DNA from 4 places in the Brevibacillus ruminantium genome. Region 1 is predicted to be linked to each of the others. Evidence: riboswitches for the same ligand, from Rfam matches in the RefSeq annotation. Region 1 holds a riboswitch; each other region holds the start of a gene.
What was found. Region 1 has a riboswitch for glycine ahead of purU (formyltetrahydrofolate deformylase). Riboswitches for the same ligand answer to the same signal wherever they lie in the genome.
Positions count from the first base shown of each region.

Region 2: it holds a riboswitch for glycine, as region 1 does, so the genes downstream of both, gcvT (glycine cleavage system aminomethyltransferase GcvT) here and purU (formyltetrahydrofolate deformylase) in region 1, are expected to answer to the same signal.
Region 3: it holds a riboswitch for glycine, as region 1 does, so the genes downstream of both, glyA (serine hydroxymethyltransferase) here and purU (formyltetrahydrofolate deformylase) in region 1, are expected to answer to the same signal.
Region 4: it holds a riboswitch for glycine, as region 1 does, so the genes downstream of both, NDK47_RS18810 (alanine/glycine:cation symporter family protein) here and purU (formyltetrahydrofolate deformylase) in region 1, are expected to answer to the same signal.

Region 1 is NZ_CP098755.1:2,832,590-2,837,393, forward strand. Features, by position in the region: gene NDK47_RS13940 (ATP-binding cassette domain-containing protein) at 1-442, opposite strand, end outside; gene NDK47_RS13945 (hypothetical protein) at 458-988, opposite strand; gene purU (formyltetrahydrofolate deformylase) at 1,196-2,062, opposite strand; glycine riboswitch at 2,207-2,282, opposite strand; glycine riboswitch at 2,285-2,393, opposite strand; gene NDK47_RS13955 (DUF5360 family protein) at 2,507-2,914, opposite strand; gene NDK47_RS13960 (TetR/AcrR family transcriptional regulator) at 2,984-3,553, opposite strand; gene NDK47_RS13965 (hypothetical protein) at 3,784-4,173, shown strand; gene NDK47_RS13970 (O-methyltransferase) at 4,157-4,795, shown strand.
Region 2 is NZ_CP098755.1:3,231,819-3,236,622, forward strand. Features, by position in the region: gene gcvPA (aminomethyl-transferring glycine dehydrogenase subunit GcvPA) at 1-950, opposite strand, end outside; gene gcvT (glycine cleavage system aminomethyltransferase GcvT) at 993-2,099, opposite strand; glycine riboswitch at 2,181-2,291, opposite strand; glycine riboswitch at 2,292-2,385, opposite strand; gene NDK47_RS15995 (DEAD/DEAH box helicase) at 2,609-4,312, shown strand; gene NDK47_RS16000 (YqhG family protein) at 4,343-4,804, shown strand, end outside.
Region 3 is NZ_CP098755.1:1,660,749-1,665,552, forward strand. Features, by position in the region: gene NDK47_RS07970 (MFS transporter) at 1-122, opposite strand, end outside; gene NDK47_RS07975 (hypothetical protein) at 434-658, shown strand; gene NDK47_RS07980 (YtrH family sporulation protein) at 787-1,098, shown strand; gene NDK47_RS07985 (sporulation membrane protein YtrI) at 1,095-1,574, shown strand; gene NDK47_RS07990 (sporulation protein) at 1,664-2,446, shown strand; glycine riboswitch at 2,651-2,756, shown strand; gene glyA (serine hydroxymethyltransferase) at 3,016-4,257, shown strand; gene NDK47_RS08000 (serine dehydratase beta chain) at 4,271-4,804, shown strand; gene sdaAA (L-serine ammonia-lyase, iron-sulfur-dependent, subunit alpha) at 4,786-4,804, shown strand, end outside.
Region 4 is NZ_CP098755.1:3,779,762-3,784,565, forward strand. Features, by position in the region: gene NDK47_RS18805 (electron transfer flavoprotein subunit beta/FixA family protein) at 1-696, opposite strand, end outside; glycine riboswitch at 1,019-1,128, shown strand; gene NDK47_RS18810 (alanine/glycine:cation symporter family protein) at 1,298-2,650, shown strand; gene NDK47_RS18815 (methylated-DNA--[protein]-cysteine S-methyltransferase) at 2,844-3,449, opposite strand; gene NDK47_RS18820 (bifunctional transcriptional activator/DNA repair enzyme AdaA) at 3,454-4,005, opposite strand; gene NDK47_RS18825 (TrmB family transcriptional regulator) at 4,255-4,804, shown strand, end outside.

The DNA.
Region 1 (4,804 bases):
TGAGAATCACCACCGTGAACGATTGAATCCCCGTGGTCAGGATGACCACCATGGCGGTTTCTATTGCAGGCAAATCCACTGAAAAATAAGAGACGAGATCCCCTGACCGGGCTTTTTGAAAAAAACCGATCGGCAGGTGTTGGAGTTGATCAAATAATCGTCTGCGCAATTCAGTCTGCACGTTCGCGTTTAATTTCGCCAGGGCGTAATCACTCACAACTCCCATACTCATACAGAAGAGACCAATGATTGCAAATGTTCGTATAAATGAAAAGAAAAATGCAGAGTCTCCCGGCTCAATGGCTTTGTCGATGATAAATTTAAAGCTGAGGGGCGCAAGAGAGACAAAGGCTAAATCAAAGCAGAGTGCTGTGAAAAAAACGACCGTGAGCCATTTGTAGGGACGTATGTAGCCCAGCAGATTTTTCAAGAGAGTCAACATTAGAAGGTCTCCCTTTTACAAGTCAAAATACTTTTCAACAGGAAACTTGGCTGCATAGGCTTGCCATGCTTCAAAGGAGGCCCTGTATTCATCCAGTGTGCCGAATTCCATTTGGACAGAAGCAACACGCTGGGCGAGCTTATCAAAGAGTCGTCGCAGGGGCTCGTCCGCAGGTGACCAAAAACGTATCTCCCGCACCTCCCCACGCTGTTGGGCAAGGTATTGGATAAAAAACTGCAGGCTATGGAGAAAAAGATAGGACTTACGATAGTGCTTGAGTATGAAGACGGCCTGAATTTGAACGATGTCTGTATCCGTGTATTCGTGCTCACCAGTCCCAAAGATGAAGCCAAAGGCCCCAATCACCTCATATTCGTCGTTAAAACAGAGGAAGCACCCCTTCCCCATCAACACCGGACTGGCGAGATAGCTAAAGGTTTCGGGAAAGGCATATGGCAAATGCAACTCATGATAATGCTCGAGCAGGAATTCCAGGTATTTCTGTTGGTACATTTCGGATGAGCATAGGGCAAAATAGTAGCTCATAACATTGGAGATCCCCCTTCTGCCTGGTACTCTGGTAGCGAATTTCTCCTCTGCAACGATGGTTTTTCGTGTTGCAAAATTCTCATTCAATATTGTAGTTCAAATAGACTAGAAAAAAAATCCTACCAAGGTTGAGAAGGGGGTGGAGATTTTTAAACGTTTGTTTACATCGAGGGGCAATTTTGATGGGGCTTTGAAGGTGAAAGCTTACGCAAATACAATGGTTTTATTTCCGTATACGAGCACATGATCCTTAAGATGCCAAGCGACGGCTTGCGCAAGCACACTTCTCTCCACTTGTCGTCCGGCGATTTTCAAGGCTGCTTCGTTATAACGATGATTGACTCTCACCACATCTTGTTCAATGATTGGACCCTCATCGAGATCGTTGGTTACGTAATGGGCTGTAGCGCCGATCAGCTTCACACCACGTTCAAACGCTTTTCGATAGGGGTTGGCGCCGATGAACGCAGGCAAAAAAGAGTGATGGATATTGATAATCTGATCCGGATAGTGAGAGATAAACGCAGGGGATAGAATCTGCATGTACCTGGCCAAGACGATCAAATCAACCTTGTCTTTCAACAGCTCCAAGGTCTTTGCTTCTGCTTCCTCCTTCGTCTCTGCCGATACAGGAATGTGGTAATACGGGATTCCGTACGATTCTACTGCTTCACGCAAGTCATTGTGATTGCTGATCACCATGGGGATCTCTGCGTGAATTTCCCCAGATTTCCAACGCCATAGAAGCTCGAGAAGGCAGTGATCCATTTTGGATACAAAAATAGCCATGCGTTTGGTCTGCCTCTCATGGCTGAGACGCCACTCCATACCGTATTCACCAGCCATGGCGGCCAGATTCCCCTTCAGCTTTGCGAAGTGCCTGTCATCTTCCAGGTCAAATTCGATGCGCATAAACAGGACACCATCCTGCGGGTCCGTGGTATGCTGGTCAAATTGAACGATATTCGCTCCGTGTTTGACGAGAAAATTGGAGACATCGGAAATGATGCCTGGTCTCTCCGGGCAAGACAGTAGTAAAACGGCACGAATCGTTGCTTTGCTGCTTCTCATTGTTTTATCCCCCATTCTGATCTTTCGCAAAACGTCCCGGCATTACGGTTCCAGCTAGCTTGCAGTGGGCTCTCCAACCATGATCCCGCCTTGGCTGCACCAAAAAAGGACAGCAGAAAGATAAAGTACATGTACTCTACCTTTCCCCTGTCCTTTTTACCTGAGAGTTTACTCCCGATGGGAGCCTTCCCCTTTGGTGGCTGCTCGCTCTCTCCAGAGGTGCGTCCTATTGCAGTACGTTTACCTGAGAGATTGATCCCAAGGTTTTTTGGGACTTGCTCCTTCGGTGCTAAACAGTTGTTTCTCGTTTAGGCTCTCCCACAATAATGGTCCGCCTATGTGAAGTTTTCAAAATACTTGCAATCAGTTAATCATACCCTTTTCAAAGAGTCAACTGCGAATCAGAAAGCTTCCGGATGATCCAACTATTCAAATCAAGCAAGCTCACACTTCGCGGACCTCTGTCACTGAGGCAGCACGCCAAAATCGAGGCAGAAAAAACAAGGGATACAGCATCAGGAACAAATTGGGCAACCACCAGGTCAAATCAAATTCAAGCCGAATTCCCCAGTAGGAGATAGCCATCAAGCCTGAACAAAAGGTCAAGCATAGCGAAAGGAATGCGGCTGGCTTCCATTTTGGAGATTGGATGCGATGTAGATAAATAGCCGTCAATCCGGAAAGGGAGATCACCATATCCAACGGAAAAAAAGACCAGTTCCAGGCGACCAGGATGGGGTTCGTATAATCGGAATAGGCGTATTCTACAGGGATAAGCCCCAATGCCGTCGATCCGAAATACAAGAAAAAGGAGATGTCGATCACCAGGAAAAACCACTTGAGGATATGCATTGATGGCTCTGGGCTCTGCGCGTCTATTCTTTTCGGGTTCAAGTGTATTCTCCTCCCCTAGGGTTCTTTCTATTTTTTTGTACAATCGGAAACGGCCATGCCATTCAGCAGGACCTCCACCATTGTATCCAAGGCACTGGTCAGCGATTCCGGCGAATGGATCAAAAAATCAGGGTCATAAATCGCCGCAGACGCACCGCGCAGCATCTGAATCACACTGGTGACAGGGAGCGGGCGCAACTCTCCATTGGCGATACCTTGTTCTAAGATAACGGTGACCGTCTTCCACTCTTCTTGCATCTGCTTGTCGATTTTCTTCCATTCGTCGGGGACGTAGCGTTTCATCTCAGAAAGCAAGCGGGCATCTCCGAAGTGAAGGCCACTCGGGACGATACAGAGAACTGCTTTCAGCTTTTCAAGGGTGGTCAAAGTCTGATCTTCATAGATTTTCCGTTCGGTTTCCTGTACTTCGGCGATGGCTTCATCCACGATGACGCTGATCATCTCTTCTTTGGAAGCAAAATGCTCATAGATGGTTCGCTTACTGGTTCCCAGATGAGAAGCAAGGTCGCTCATGGTAAACTTGACCCCTTTTTCGACGATTAATTCGAGCACGGCTTGCTGGATGCGTTGCTTCAAGCAGGAGACTCTCCTTTCGTTCATTTTTTGAAAACGGTGGTACTGTAATATTATTTTGGGTACCAACAACGTAAACAGTATAGTTCCTAAAGACAAATTATGTCAAGGAGTCCCCGTTCAGAAAAAACAGACTTGCTATTGATTAACATTGATTGACATCATGTATACGTTTGTATACAATCAGCATCACGTACACTCGTATACAAATGTATACAAATGGAGGCGTGATCATGAGAGGTGGAAAATATAGGGGCGATCTGAAAGAAGGACATCATCGTGGTGTGCACGACGAAGATAAGGGTCTTTCACCACGGCGTGGACCCAAAACCTTTCGCCGAGGAAGAGCGATTGCCTTTTTAGAGAATATGAACCTAAAGCGTTCAACGATTAAGCAACAGTTAGAGGAACCCGAGTTTCAATCGATCCATCAAATATTAGTCGGAGAATTAAAAGCGATTGATATGGTGATCAACGAGTTTATTCAATTATTTGAAATACATGAAAATGAAGCCGCCGAAATACCCTATCAGAAAAAAGAGAAAACGGATGCATCCGCATCGAATCGTGAGACACAACATATTCGTGAGAAAGGAATGGATTCTGATGAAACAAATCAATAGCTATATTGACAACGTGTTTCAATGCCAAGATGCCCTTTTGGAGGAAGTCATTTTGTCCATCAAAGAAAACGAAATGCCCTCCATATCGGTATCCCCCTCCTCTGGAAAACTGCTCACCATGCTGATATCCATTACAGGAGCAAAAAATGTTTTGGAAATCGGGGCTCTCGGGGGCTATAGCGGGATTTGCCTTGCCAGAGGTTTCGGGACCGAAGGAAAATTAACTTCTCTGGAGTTAGATGAGAAATACGCGCAGCTCGCCTACAGCAATCTATCGAAAGCGGGCTTTGGCGATCAAGTAACGTATCTCACCGGGGAAGCTTTGCAAAGCCTGGAAAAGCTGGAGAAGGATCAGAGACGGTTTGATTTTTTCTTTATCGATGCTGACAAGGAAAACTATGAAAATTACCTGAACTATTGTATCAGATTGGCGGAGCCAGGAGCTGTAATCGTCACCGATAACGTACTTGCCGGCGGAAGTGTAGCGGATGAGAGTATTCAACCGAAACGTTATACCGAAATCATGAGGAAATTTAATAAAACGGTAGCCAATCACCCTGAGTTAGAGTCCCTGCTCATTCCCATCGGCGATGGCCTGACCCTTTCCAAAGTAAAGAAATGATCGCTGAAA
Region 2 (4,804 bases), 400 kb from region 1:
TGTTCCCGCGCTTGAAGCGTCAACACGAAGCCACGTTTTCCGTCCTCATCCTTGGTCTGTCCGACGATCCGGCCCGGCATTTTGCGCATCAGTTTTGACGTAGTCGCAAAGTATCCACAGTGCGGTCCGCCAAAGGATGCGAAGATCCCGAACGGCTGCATGTCTCCTACGACAATGTCAGCGCCCATTTTACCCGGTGCTTCGAGAACACCGAGAGAGAGCGGGTTGGAGGAGACGACCAAAAGTGCCCCCTTCCCGTGTACAATCGGCTCAATCGCAGTCAAATCTTCTATTTGTCCCAGGAAGTTGGGATATTGCACGATGACAGCCGCTGTCTGCTCGTCGACAAGAGCTTCCAACGCCGCTGTATCCGTTACGCTGTCTTTCAGGTCGGCTTCCACTACCTCGACGCCTTGTCCGTAAGCATAGGTGCGAAGAACATTGCGTGCTTCCGGATGAACAGAGCGGGAGACGACCACTTTTCTTTTTCCGGTATGGCCGGCAGCCATCATGGCGGCCTCAGCCAGAGAAGTTGCGCCGTCGTACATGGAAGAGTTAGCCACCTCCATGCCAGTCATCTCACACACCATAGTTTGGAATTCGAAAATCGCCTGCAGCTCGCCTTGGCTAATCTCGGGCTGGTATGGTGTGTAGGCTGTGAAGAATTCACCGCGAAGCAGCATATGGTTGACGACACTCGGGATGTGGTGCTGGTAGACACCTGCCCCCAAAAAGCTGGCATGGGTGCTGAAGTTAGCATTTTTACCGGCAAGGGATGAAAAATATTTCACCAATTCCGGCTCGGAAAGGGCCTCTGGAATTTGCAAGGCGCCTTTGAAACGGACTTCTTCGGGAATATCTGCGAATAACTCTTCCACCCGGGAAATTCCGAGAGTGTCCAACATCTCGCGTTTGTCCTGATCAGTTTGAGGCAGGTAACGGTATTTCACGAACGTTGTCCTCCTTATAAATGGGGTCTTGGAAACCGTAATTTATGATTGCTTGGGACGCTTATAGAATGGCGTGGACACCACGACTGCTTTGAGGCGCTTGCCGCGAATTTCCACTTCCAGCTCCGTACCGACAGCAGCGTGCTCGGATTTGATCAGCACGAGCCCCACGTTCTTTTTCAATGTAGGGGACTGAGTACCTGTCGTCACTTCGCCGATTTGTTCGTCCCCGATAAACACGGGATAATGGCTGCGCGGAATACCGCGATCAATCATTTCGATGCCCACCAGCTTGCGCGGCGCGCCTTTTTCCTTTTGTGCCTTCAATGCTTCCTGGCCGATAAAAGACACTTCTTTGTCCACCTTTACAGCAAAGCCGATACCCGCCTCGATTGGCGAGATGTCCTTGCTCAGCTCCTGTCCGTAAAGCGGCAGCTTGGATTCGAAACGCAGCGTATCGCGTGCACCCAGACCGCATGGAACCAGCCCATCTTCTTTTCCGACCTCCAGCAGCCGATCCCAAAGCTGGATCGCCTTGTCTTGGGCAAGATAGATCTCAAAGCCGTCTTCGCCGGTATAACCCGTACGGGAAACGAGGCATGGAACACCGTCAATCAGTACATCACGCTGGAAACGGAAGAAGCCAATTTGCGAAAGATCTGTATCCGTCAGCTTTTGCAAAATGGACTCAGCCACTGGCCCCTGAATCGCGAGCTGCGCCGTCTGCGCGGAGATGTTTTCAATCTGCACGCCTTTACTGAGATGCTCCTGCATCCAGGCAAAATCCTTGTCGGTATTGCCAGCGTTAATAACGAGCAGGTAATCGTCATCTGCATATTTGTAAACCAGCAGATCATCTACCGTGCCCCCGTCCGGATAACAAAAGACGCTGTATTGGGCTTGACCTACTTCCAGCTTGGAGAGGTCATTCGTGGTCAGCTTCTGAAGATAGAGAAACGCTCCTTCACCTTTTACCGCTACCTCGCCCATGTGCGAAACGTCAAACAAACCTGCCCTTGTCCGGACTGCTTCGTGCTCTTGCGTAATACCGGAAAACTGCACGGGCAAATCCCAGCCGCCAAAGTCAATCGTTTTCGCCCCGTACTTTTCGTAGGCAGGAAATAGCGGCGTGCGTTTCAATGTCGCCATGTCTGGCACCTCCTGAGTTTTTCTGCAACAAAAAAGGACAAAACAAGAGAAATAAGAACGCCAAAGAACGACGGCGCCCATTCCTCCTCCTCTGTCCTTGGTACCTGAGAGTTGCCTTGCTGAAAGGAGCGCAGTTGCTCCATGTGCAAGTTTCCCCTTTGGTGGCTCTCGCTCGAGCTCTCTCCAGAGATGCGTCCAGTAGAGGTACTTTTGCCTGAGAGATTCACCGTTGCCGGCTTGCTCCTTCGGCGCTGCCATACAGGCAGTCTCTCCCTGCTACTTTCATTCGCGATGGATACTGGGTCATACATAAACTTTTCAGTAACATTCCATACTACTGGAATGAACTCCTTCTTTATCCTACCACGAGAGTCGATTCTTGAAAATATGCAAATTGCCAATCAACTTACAAATTCACTAACAAAATTTTTATTTAAAAAGAATATTGTTCGTATTTAACTGAGTAACTAAAACAAATTCCTCAGCACAAAGAATGAGGAGGCGATACGATGACGAACATTCCCGTTTCCTTCGAGAGGGATTGGATGGATTTGCTACAGAAGCGAATGAAGGAGGACGGCCCCTGGGACAAATGGGAGCTGTTCCAGCTTACCCTGCGGGCCGAGGAAGCGTTGGCGATCCGTGAATTTGACCAGCTCCAATGCTTGCAGTACCTCCCCACCCTCCAGCCGTATCCTCATCAACTGCAGACAGCCGAGCGTGTTTTAAATGAAATGCGCGGCCGCGCGATTTTGGCTGACGAGGTCGGTCTTGGAAAAACCATCGAAGCCGGCTTGATCCTGAAAGAGTACATGATTCGCGGTTTGGCCAAAAAAATCCTGATACTGGTTCCTGCCTCCCTGGTCATCCAGTGGACCAAAGAGTTGAACCAAAAGTTTGGCATCCCCGCGATGGCTCAAAAAAAAGAGTACATGTGGCGTCAATATGATGTCGTTGTCGCCTCGATAGATACGGCAAAGCGGGACCCGCACAGGCGCCACGTGCTTGACATCGACTACGACATGCTGATTATCGATGAGGCTCATAAGCTCAAAAACAAAAGAACCCGCAACTATCAATTCGTCAAGGAAATTCGTAAAAAATACTGTCTGCTGTTAACTGCCACCCCTATTCAGAACGAGATGGACGAGCTGTATAACTTGATCAATCTGCTGAAGCCTGGTCACCTCGGACACACCTCCAGCTTCACGACCAGCTATGTCGAAGGAAAGCGGCAGGCCAAAAACAATGAACAGCTAAAGACAGAGCTGGACAAGGTCATGATTCGCAACCGCCGAAGCGATGGAGGTGTTCATTTTACCCAAAGACACGTCCAATCGATCCCGATCCAACTGTCTCCGGAGGAAGCTGCTCTCTACGAAGGGGTCACTCGTTTTGTGAAGGAACAGTATCTCACCGGTTCAGGCGGGTATAACTCACTGGCGCTGATTACGCTCCAGCGCGAGGTTTGTTCCAGCCGTGAAGCGGCCTTCCTCACCCTGTACAACATGCACCAGCGGGCAGCCGAGGATTCTCCTGTCCGCTCGGAAATCCTGGAGCTCGTAGAGATGATCAAACGCATCGAAGCACACTCCAAAGCGGCCAAAGCCATCGAGTTGATTAAAGAAATCGATGACAAGGTGATCATCTTTACGGAATACCGGGCGACCCAAAACTATTTGCAAAAATATCTGCATGATCACGGGATCACATCCGTGCCTTTTCGCGGCGGCTTCAAACGGAGCAAAAAGGATTGGATGACCGATCTTTTCCAGAACCGCGCCCAGGTGCTCATTGCAACAGAAGCGGGCGGCGAAGGAATCAACCTGCAATTTTGCAATCGCGTCATCAATTACGACATGCCTTGGAATCCGATGCGGGTGGAGCAGCGCATTGGACGGGTCCACCGCTTGGGTCAGCAGCGCGATGTGCACATATACAATCTGTCTACCATCGGTACGATTGAAGAACATATCCTGCAGCTTCTGTATGAAAAGATCGATCTGTTTGAGATGGTAATCGGGGAGCTGGATGATATCGTGGAACGATTGAATCTGTCTCAATCTCTGGAGGAGAATCTGGTTCGCATCATCATGGATTCGGCTTCAGAACGGGAAATGGCGCTCAAGCTGGATAATATGGGGCAAGCGATCCGAGCCATGCGTACCGTCCGACAATCACAGGGATCTCTTCAGGAAGCAGCCGAAAAGTAGTAACCCCCGCGGGCAAGGAGGGCTCGAGCGATGAAGCAGCAACAAGTTCGGGAATATGTAGAGCAGTATCTGGCCGCTTTCTCTTCACATATTATGGAAACGCATCCCGACTATCTGACGGTAAAGCTGCCCGTTGAGGTTGATAAGGATATTGGCAACCGCCCTTTTTACTGGAGCTGGGTGGAAAAGATGAACCTCCCCTACCAGCCGCTCGTCATGACCTTTTGCTTCCATCCGGAGCGGATACCCAGCGACCGTCGTGCTGAGCATCTCCATCTGGGAGCAGCTCGTCTGCAGCAAATCTTTCAATCCGTCCGGAAGCATGGCAGCTTTGTGTGCATGTACGAAACGGCGGAGCGAGGGACCATTTCTCCGTCGCGCCGTTCCTCTCCGCTGGTACCCTGGCTGGGAATAAACTGGAAAGTATCCTTTATCTGCGACAAAAAGCGTGACCTCCTTCTTCATTTCGGGGTGAATTTACACGATCCTCAA
Region 3 (4,804 bases), 1.2 Mb from region 1:
TTTTTGAGAAAAACCGGAAAGACAGGAATGATCAGATAGGAGGCCAGGTGCATGAAAAATACCAGGACAAGCAACAGGGAGTAAGTCTTGTTCCGCCAAAGCTGCTCTGTTGCAACGGTCATGTGCTGCCTCCTCTCTTTGGGCAATCTCTCCCTAGTATGCTTGTTGCCGCAGGGAAACTATGCACACGATCTGGGCGGATGCACAATTTCGCAGGGAGGAGGCAATCGTCCAATCCAACCGTTGATCCCTGTCATATACCTATTACTGTAAAAAAGTTGTGGGCATACATGGTGCAAGGTTGCGTCAAGCGACAAGGAGGGACAAACATGAGGGGTTTTTTTGCAAATCACGAAGGATTTGAAGTAGTGATTTGGATCCTGGTGATCATCTTTCTCCTCTCCATTTTCTTCGACGAAGGGATCGATTAAAGGTGAGCGCATACCGTCCGATTCGCCGGCTAAACCGCTATTACAAGAGCAATGAGGGTTTTCGGTCCTGGGTTATGGCAAATGAACAATGGTTTCGTGAAAATCCGGAAGTGTTCCGTCAGATGCTGAGCGATCCCCATATGGTCAATTTGTTTATGGACCTGATGGTGATGGACTCGTCGCGGATCCAAAGGAGGCTTCGCCGAACCGGAAAAAAAGGAAAGTGATTTTAGAAAGCGGCTGGTCCAAAAGGGCTTGCCGTTTTCTACGTGAAGCCGGATCTTTTCTTGTTCTCATATTTGTCCACTTCTCTGCGTAGGGATTAACATACGTGGAATGAGCCGGAGGGATAGAGATGGGACAGGTCATATTAACCTTTTTTGTTGCGTACGGGATCGTTGTCGGTGGAGCGCTGTCCGGGGGACTGGGCGTTTTCCTGAATGAAAAACCGCCGTTGTGGTCGATCGCCCAATTGGCGGACCAATTAAAAATTTGGGGCCTGGTAGGCGCCCTCGGCGGAACGTTTGATTCTTTTTTACAGATAGAAAAAATTCTCGCAGGCAATTTTTCACCTGTCTTTAAACAACTGGTCATGATCGTCGTTGCCTTTTTGGGTGCGCATATGGGGACGATCTCCATTCATTGGCTGGTACAGGTGCGTTCATGAGCATCAAGCTGTGGAAGCGCTACATTGCTTTGCTGGTAATAGGCGGGATTCTGGGCGGCTCGACGATTTTGTTCATGTACGGCCGGGAAATGGAGCAAATGATGCTGGTCAAGCGAAGTCTGGAAGTATTGAATGAAAAGCTGATGGATGAAAATCAACGGCTGAAGCAATCGGAAAAAGTGGCAAGAAGAAAACAAGAGGTTCTGATCGAAGAGATCCGGGTCACGGTACTAGATACCAAGCTGCATGAGACGATCGAGCTGCAGGTCGCCCGACAGCTGGAAAAAGACCTGGCTTCCCTGAAAGGAAAAAAAGTGGAGCAGGTAGCGGAGGTTCAGGAGATGCTGCATGAGATGCTGCGCAGACGCGAGTACATTATCGAAGGGACGATGGTGGAGGTGCGGGTGAAGACGGTAGCGATCAGCCGGATTCTCCATCTGTTTGTGACCGCAGAAGTAAAGCGGGAGGAACCGTGAAACTTTTTCGAGGAGCGCTCCGTATAACAGATACGAAAATCATTGCGCCAGCTTATTGGCGCAGGGTATGCGGAGTGAGGAGAGTCGTCATGTCGCTGTTTAAAAAATTGATGGCAAGTGTCGGAATAGGAGCTGCGCAGGTAGATGCCCGTTTGCAGAAGGACACATTGTTGCCGGGAGAGATTGTCAGCGGAGAAGTGTATATCAAAGGCGGTGACGTTTCGCAGACGATCGATGACATCTATATGTACGTCGTGACGCACTATGAGCGCGAAACGAATGACAAAACAATAAAAGAAGAATATATTTTAGCCAAGCACCAGCTCGCAGAAAAGTTTGGCCTTTGTCCCCGGGAAGAAAAGGTGATCCCGTTTACCTTCCAACTGCCATATGAGACTCCGCTTACGATGGGGCGGCAGCCCGTTTATTTGCGGACGGGTCTGGATATCAGGAACGCCGTCGATCCCGGTGATTCGGACTTTATCGAGGTTCGGCCGCACCCCTTGATGGAGAAGGTGCTCCAAGCTCTGCAATTGCTCGGTTTTCAATTGTGCAAAGTGGACTGTGAATACAATCGTCTACTTGGCCGCTCCCATCCATTCGTTCAGACGTTTCAGTTTCGGCCGACAGACGAATACAGGAATCGCGTGGAAGAGCTGGAACTGGTTTTTTACCTGAAAGAGCATGAATTGGAGGTCTTGCTGGAGCTGGATAAGCGAGCCCGCGGTTACTTTGGCGGACTCGGGCTGTACGAAGCGCTGAATCTGGACGAGCGCTATGCCCGACTTTGCTTGTCAGAAGCAGAGCGGAATTGCTCTGTTGAAGAGTGTGCCGCACAGATGGAAGAGCTGATCCGCCAGCGCATTCGCTAGTTGGAAACCCCCTCCAGCTCCTCGCCAACAGGGGGGCTTTCCCATCGTTTTGGTCGCATGTAGAAACGGTGTAAAAACTCCCAGCCCCATTTTTTCATTGGAGTCAAAATTTTTTAGAATAACGTATAATTGGTGTTCTATTCGAAATATTGTTGACAATGCTGAAGACATTGACGTATGATTCGAAGTAATTGCATACAGCGGATGACGTTTGTGGGAGAGACCGTGACGCATGAGCCGGCACCGAAGGAGCAAGTCCCAAAAATCCTTGGGAAAGAATCTCTCAGGTAAAAAGTACCACAATCGGACGCACCTCTGGAGAGAGCGGACAGCCACCCAAGGGGAAGACTCCCTCACAGGAGTTAAACTCTCAGGTAAAAAGGACAGAGGAAAGGTAGATTAATCACAATCTATCTTTCCCCTGTTCTTTTTTTTGTGAAAACCGTCCAGATGTTTTTCATGAAAAGGGATGTGATCCCTCGCAGTCATCACTTTTGTCACTCGAAGAGAGGGGACACGGTCATGACTGTTTTGACTCGGGAAAGATGGAGCCAAGGGAGGATTATCGGATGAGTTTGCGAGAGCACGATCGGGACATCTTCGAAGCTATCGAGGCCGAACATCAACGTCAGTTGGGGACGCTGGAGCTGATCGCTTCCGAAAACTTTGTCAGTCAGGACGTACTGGACGCCATGGGATCGGTCTTGACCAACAAGTATGCGGAGGGTTACCCCGGTAAGCGGTACTACGGAGGGTGTGAACATGTAGATGTCGTAGAGCGCTTGGCCATCGACCGGGTGACGAAGCTGTTCGGTGCCGCCTATGCCAACGTTCAGCCGCATTCAGGCGCACAGGCGAATACGGCCGTATTTTTCTCGCTCCTGCAGCCGGGAGATACCTTTATGGGCATGAACCTTTCCCACGGTGGCCATTTGACTCACGGCAGTCCAGTCAGTCTCTCGGGAAAATGGTTTAACGTCGTTGCCTACGGTGTCCGCGAAGAAGATCATTTGATCGATTACGATGAAGTGGAAGCGGTTGCACGGCGCGAGCGGCCAAAGGTGATCATTGCTGGCGGCAGCGCGTATGCCCGGACCATTGACTTTGCGCGTTTCCGGGAAATCGCGGATCAGATTGGAGCCAAGCTGATGGTGGATATGGCCCATATTGCCGGATTGGTAGCAGCCGATGTCCATCCCTCCCCGGTACCGCATGCACATGTCGTGACGAGTACGACGCACAAAACCTTGCGCGGTCCGCGCGGCGGCATTATCCTGACCAACGACGAAGAGATCGCCAAGGGGGTAAACAAAGCGATCTTCCCCGGGATTCAGGGCGGGCCTCTGATGCACATCATTGCGGCCAAGGCTGTCGCCTTCCGAGAAGCATTGGAGCCTGACTTCCGCCAGTATGCAGAGCAGGTGGTCAAAAATGCAAAAGCGCTGGCTGACACGCTCCTGGAGGAAGGAGCAAGACTGGTGTCAGGTGGCACGGACAATCATCTGATCCTTTTGGATACCCGTGTGTTTGGCCTGACGGGCAAGGAAGCGGAGCATCTCTTGGAAGAGGCGGGGATCACGGCAAACAAAAACACCATCCCGTTTGATCCGGAAAGTCCATTTGTCACCAGTGGCATTCGCATTGGCACAGCTGCTGCAACGACCCGGGGCATGAAGGAAGACGAGATGAAGACGATTGGCCGCTCGATTGCCGCTGTACTGAAAGGAAAAGGTGATCCTTCCGTGCGGTCGGTGATCAGCCAGCTCTGCTCCGCCTACCCGCTCTATCAAAGAGTGCAGCAGGTTCGCTGACGGAGGCCCCCATATGATCTACAACAGTTGCTTTGACATCATCGGGCCGATTATGGTTGGACCGTCCAGCTCACATACAGCAGGAGTGGTATCGATCGGAAAGTTTGTCTACGAGCTGCTGGGAGCCTCTCCTGAGCGAGCCGAGATCATTTTGTATGATTCTTTTGCCCAGACCTATAAAGGACATGGGACCGACAAAGCGATTGTAGGCGGACTGATCGGTCTGGACACGGATGATTTGCGGATACGTGAAGCGCTTGGGCTGGCAGAATCCCAAAATGTGTCGATTTCTTTTTCATTGGAAGAACAGTGCCCGTTGTACGATCATCCCAATACTCTACAAGTAATAGCGGAGACGGGGACGGATATATTTCGCGTCTGCGGTGTCTCGCTCGGAGGCGGTATATCCAAAATCGTATGGATCAATGGAGAGTTCGTCGATATTCTCTTGAGTCAGCCTTATGATGCCGGGCACATCAAAAGGGAGCTGAAGCAGCGGGAGTACAGCCAGATAAGGAGCGAGGAATCATGGATTTTCGTTCGATGA
Region 4 (4,804 bases), 950 kb from region 1:
GACAATCGTCGGCGAGCCCTTGAGACCGAGCAACGTGCGGTCGACGTCCTCCAAATCGGCGACAGACCAGATGACAGGCTGATAGCGGGCCGCGCGAATCATATTGGGCAGAGGGGAGTAAGGCACTTCGTTGATTTCCTTTTCCACCGAAAACAGGCACGGCAAGCTGGACTGAATCACTTCGTAACCGTCTTCCAATTTGCGGTGAACGACGGCATAGCCCTGCTCTTTGTTCACCTCGACCACTTTCTTTACACTGGTCAACGGAGGAATATCCAGACGTCTGGCGATACCCGGCCCGACCTGACCCGTGTCCCCGTCAATCGTCATCTTTCCGCAAATCACCAGATCAATCGGATTGTCTTTCCCGATTTTCTCCAGTGCTTTCGTCAGGGCGTAGCTGGTGGCGAGCGTATCGGCTCCAGCAAACGCGCGATCCGTGATCATATACCCTTCGTCCGCTCCGATTTCGATGCATTTGCGGATCGCTTTGACTGCAGGCGGCGGCCCCATCGTCAGGACGGATACCGTTCCTCCATACCTTTTCTTGATACGGACCGCTTCCTCCACCGCATGGGCATCATAGGGGTTCAAAATCGCGGGAGCACTAGAGCGATCCATTGTATTTGTTCTCGGGTTCATCTTGATGATTTTCGTGTCCGGCACCTGTTTGATACAGGCGACGATGTGCAGCATGTAATCTCCCTCCTTACAGCCCGACGCGGTATCGTTCAGACTGGGCTCACACAGGTTGTCTCCTTTTGGCACGACACTTGCGGGCAACATGTTCATCATTGATATAACGTATTGCGTCCGATTGTCGAATAGACCATAAAGAGCAGCACGTTTTCCGCGGGAGATATTTCAGCATTGACAAGTTGAGGATCGTCCCTATAATTGATTTATAAATTAGATAACGTTCGGATGAACCATTCAGGAGAAGACAGTTGTCTACCGACGGGGCAAGGGGCGAAAATCCCGAAACTCTCAGGTCTTGGAAACAAGTAAAACTGCATGGGGACGAGCCTCTGGAGAGACTCCCTCTTTTATCCAAAAGAGGAACGGGCACCGAAGGAGCAAATTCGCGGCGGCGAATAATCTCTCAGGTAAAAGGACAGAGTGGACGAATTTTCACATGCAGAGACTGCAGTTTATTTGTTGATCAACAAATTCAAATCATCAGTCTTTGTTTGCTCAATGTCCCATATGCTTCATTTCCCATGACGATCTCCAGAGAACATTTCATCCTCGATGAAGTGTTTTTCTTTTTTACAGAACGACGAGGGGGAACGAGAGAATGGACTGGCTGATGAAACTGTTGGACACGGTTAATGATGTTGTCTGGGGACTTCCTACCCTGATTCTGCTTGTCGGTACGGGCGTGATGCTGACCATCCGCCTGCGCGGACTGCAGTTTCGCAAGCTGTGGTATGCGCTGCGTCTCGCTTTTGGCAAAAAGCAGGAGCATTCGGCAGCGGGTGACATCAACCATTTTCAAGCACTGATGACTGCGCTGGCGGCGACGATCGGAATGGGGAATATTGCGGGGGTGGCAACGGCCGTCGCCGTCGGGGGACCAGGTGCTCTCTTCTGGATGTGGATTACAGCCCTCTTCGGTATGGCAACCAAGTACGCAGAAGCGATTTTGGCCGTTAAATACCGTATCCGCCAGGAGGATGGCAGCTTTTCCGGGGGACCCATGTACTATCTGGAGCTGGGGCTGAAACAAAAATGGCTCGCTGTCCTGTTTGCCCTGTTTGGCACGATGGCCTCGTTTGGAATCGGCAACATGGTGCAATCCCACTCTGTAGCGGAAGCCGTGCAACTGAACTTTTCCATCCCTCCGTGGGTAACAGGCATCATTTTGGCTGCATTTACGGCCTTTGTCATTTTGGGCGGCGTGAAAAAGATTGGACAGGTGACAGGGGTGATGGTGCCGTTCATGGCTCTCTTTTACATCGTGGCCGGGCTGATTATTGTTGCGGTGCATATCGATCAGGTACCGCAGGCCCTGGCTCAGATCATTACAGGCGCGTTCAACGGAACCTCCGCAGCAGGCGGATTCCTCGGGGCGACCGTAGCCATGGCGATTCAAAAAGGGGTCGCTCGCGGTGTCTTCTCCAATGAAGCTGGTCTGGGCAGCGCCCCGATTGCCGCGGCTGCAGCCAAAACGGATGAGCCTGCCAAACAGGCGCTTGTTTCCATGACAGGGACCTTTATTGATACCATTATCGTCTGTACGATCACCGGACTTTCGCTTGTTACCACGGGAGCTTGGTCGACGGGGATGTCCGGTGTGGAAGCGACTACCTACGCATTTCAGAACGTCTTCGGGCATGCCGGCAGCTATGTGCTTGCTGTCGCGATCATCCTCTTTGCCTACTCTACCATTTTGGGCTGGGCCTACTACGGCGAAAAATGCTTTGCCTACCTGTTCGGAACTGGCTCCGCCCGGTACTACCGGACTGTCTGGGTGATCATGGTGGCAATCGGTGCGACACTCAAGCTGGATCTGGTCTGGACGCTCTCTGATATCATGAACGGCATGATGGCGATCCCCAACCTGATCGGCTTGATTGGTCTCTCTGGTGTAGTCGTGGCGGAAACCAAGCGTTTTTTGGACGGACGTGTTGAAGTTTATCGGCAGTAGCAGACAAAAAAATGGCGCAGAGAAGGAGACTTCTTTCTCGCGCCATTTTCCTTTGAAGAACATCCCTTTTTACAGGGATTGAAAAACTCCCGAATTCCCATTAATTGGATGTCACTACTTACTATCAACACTCTTGTCACCGATGGAGGGAGAAAACAGTCATGAGCGGTTTGATGCTAGCGTCCATTTTTTCTTATCCAGGAAGAGAAAGGGTAACGTTCTGAGGCTGCCGATATTTTTGTTCATGGGCCAGCAGCCATTCCTTTCTCCACAGTTCCCACGCATACCCGCGAAGCTCTCCATCCCTGCCAATCACCCGGTGGCAAGGAACGACGATTGCCCATGCGTTTTTGCCGTTCGCCGTTCCCACTGCCCGGACGGCTTTCTCCCGGTTGACAGCAGCTGCAATATCCTGATAGGAAGCTGTCTGTCCGTACGGGATAGCCTGTACCTGTTGCCACACCTCTTGTTGAAATTCAGTTCCCGTATGGCGAAGCGGAAGCTCAAAGCTCATCCGCTTGCCTTCAAAGTATTCGGCCAACTGCTGCAGGCAGAGTTGGAGCGCATCTGTGGCCACACTATCGGTCACAGGGAGGTCTGCATCAGGGGAATCAACCTTCAGTGTCTCAGAATTCGGTGCTTCTATCTTCTGTGTTTCTACATGCAGTGCTTCGGTATCCGGGGCTTCTACCTCATGCCGCCCGGTTCCCTCCCCGACAAAGCGAATCGAGGCAATACTTTTCCGATCACCGGCAATTTCCAGCTTTCCCAGCGGGGATGTATAATACCGTCTTTCCAAGTGGTTATTCCTCCTTCGTCGACCGCCTGAACTCAGTCGGGGTCTGCTTCATCTCTTGGTGAAAAACATGGGAAAAATGGGCGCTGTTCCGAAATCCGACTTGATGGGCGACCTGAGCAACCGACAGGCTGGTGCCGCGAAGCAGCTCCCGGGCAGCTTCCAGTCGTTTGCGGATCAGGTACTGTCCGGGTGAGCAGTCTCGCAATCTGCGAAAGCAGCGAAGCAGGTAGTACGGACTGATAAACAACCGGGCTGCCATCTCCCGCAGCGTCAACGGCTCTGTATAGCACTCGCTGATCAGCTGTTCCGCCCGCTGTGTCAGCTCCTCGTCAGCAGACTGCCACCCTGTCTTGTGCGGCTGACATCGTTTGCACGGGCGCAAACCCGTCCTTTGTGCCTCATCGAGCGTAGCAAAGATACGGACATGCTCTCGTTTCGGTGTTCTTGATTTACAGGATGGCTTGCAAAAGATACCGGTGGTCAGCACACCGTAATAAAATTTTCCATCATATGCGGGATCGCATTCGACTACCGCCCGCCAGATCTCCTCGTTCATCGACTGACCCCTCCCTCTTCTCTCCTGTATCTGATGGTCGTCGTTTAATTCTTCTCCCGTAGTATAACGCCAAATCAGGATGATACGTAAGGCTTACCAGATGAGAGTGCAATCTCACAAAAAAAATCCCTATACGTCGTACTTCCCAACCGTTTCTTTAGCCCCAAGGAAAAAGGGAGTATAATAATGGTACCGATCAGAAGGACGGAACGGATCTTTCGCAACAACTCACTCGGAGGGTACAGGACAATGTTGGAAACATTTGGGTTCTCCCATTATGAAAGCAGGGTATACGAAGCCCTTGCCGCAGGCGACACACCTATGGACGCGACTATGGTTGTCAAGCATTCAGGCGTTCCGAAAGCAAAAATATATGAAGTGCTCCAGCGGCTAGTAGAGAAAGGACTGGTTCTGGACTCTCTTTCTGAGAAGAAAAAATGGTATACGGCACTTCCCCCCAGCAGTCTGATTGATAAACTGACCACACAATTTGAACAAGATATCGATGCGCTCAAAACTTCTTTGACAAAGAAAACACTCAGGGATGACCGCATCTGGAATCTCAAAGCGGCTTCGTCGATCCGCGCAGAAAGCAGACACTTGATTCAAAACGCGACCAAATCCATTCGCTTCTCAGCCTGGAGCGATGATTTTGCAGCTTATGCAGCGCTACTTGAAGAAAGGGAGCGGGAAGGCATTGATGTGGAAGTGCTGGTTGTCGGCCGGAACCAGTGGAAGCTGTCTCGTGTCCATGAGCTGGTTCCAACAGAGGAGCATGAGGGACTCGAACGGTATCAAC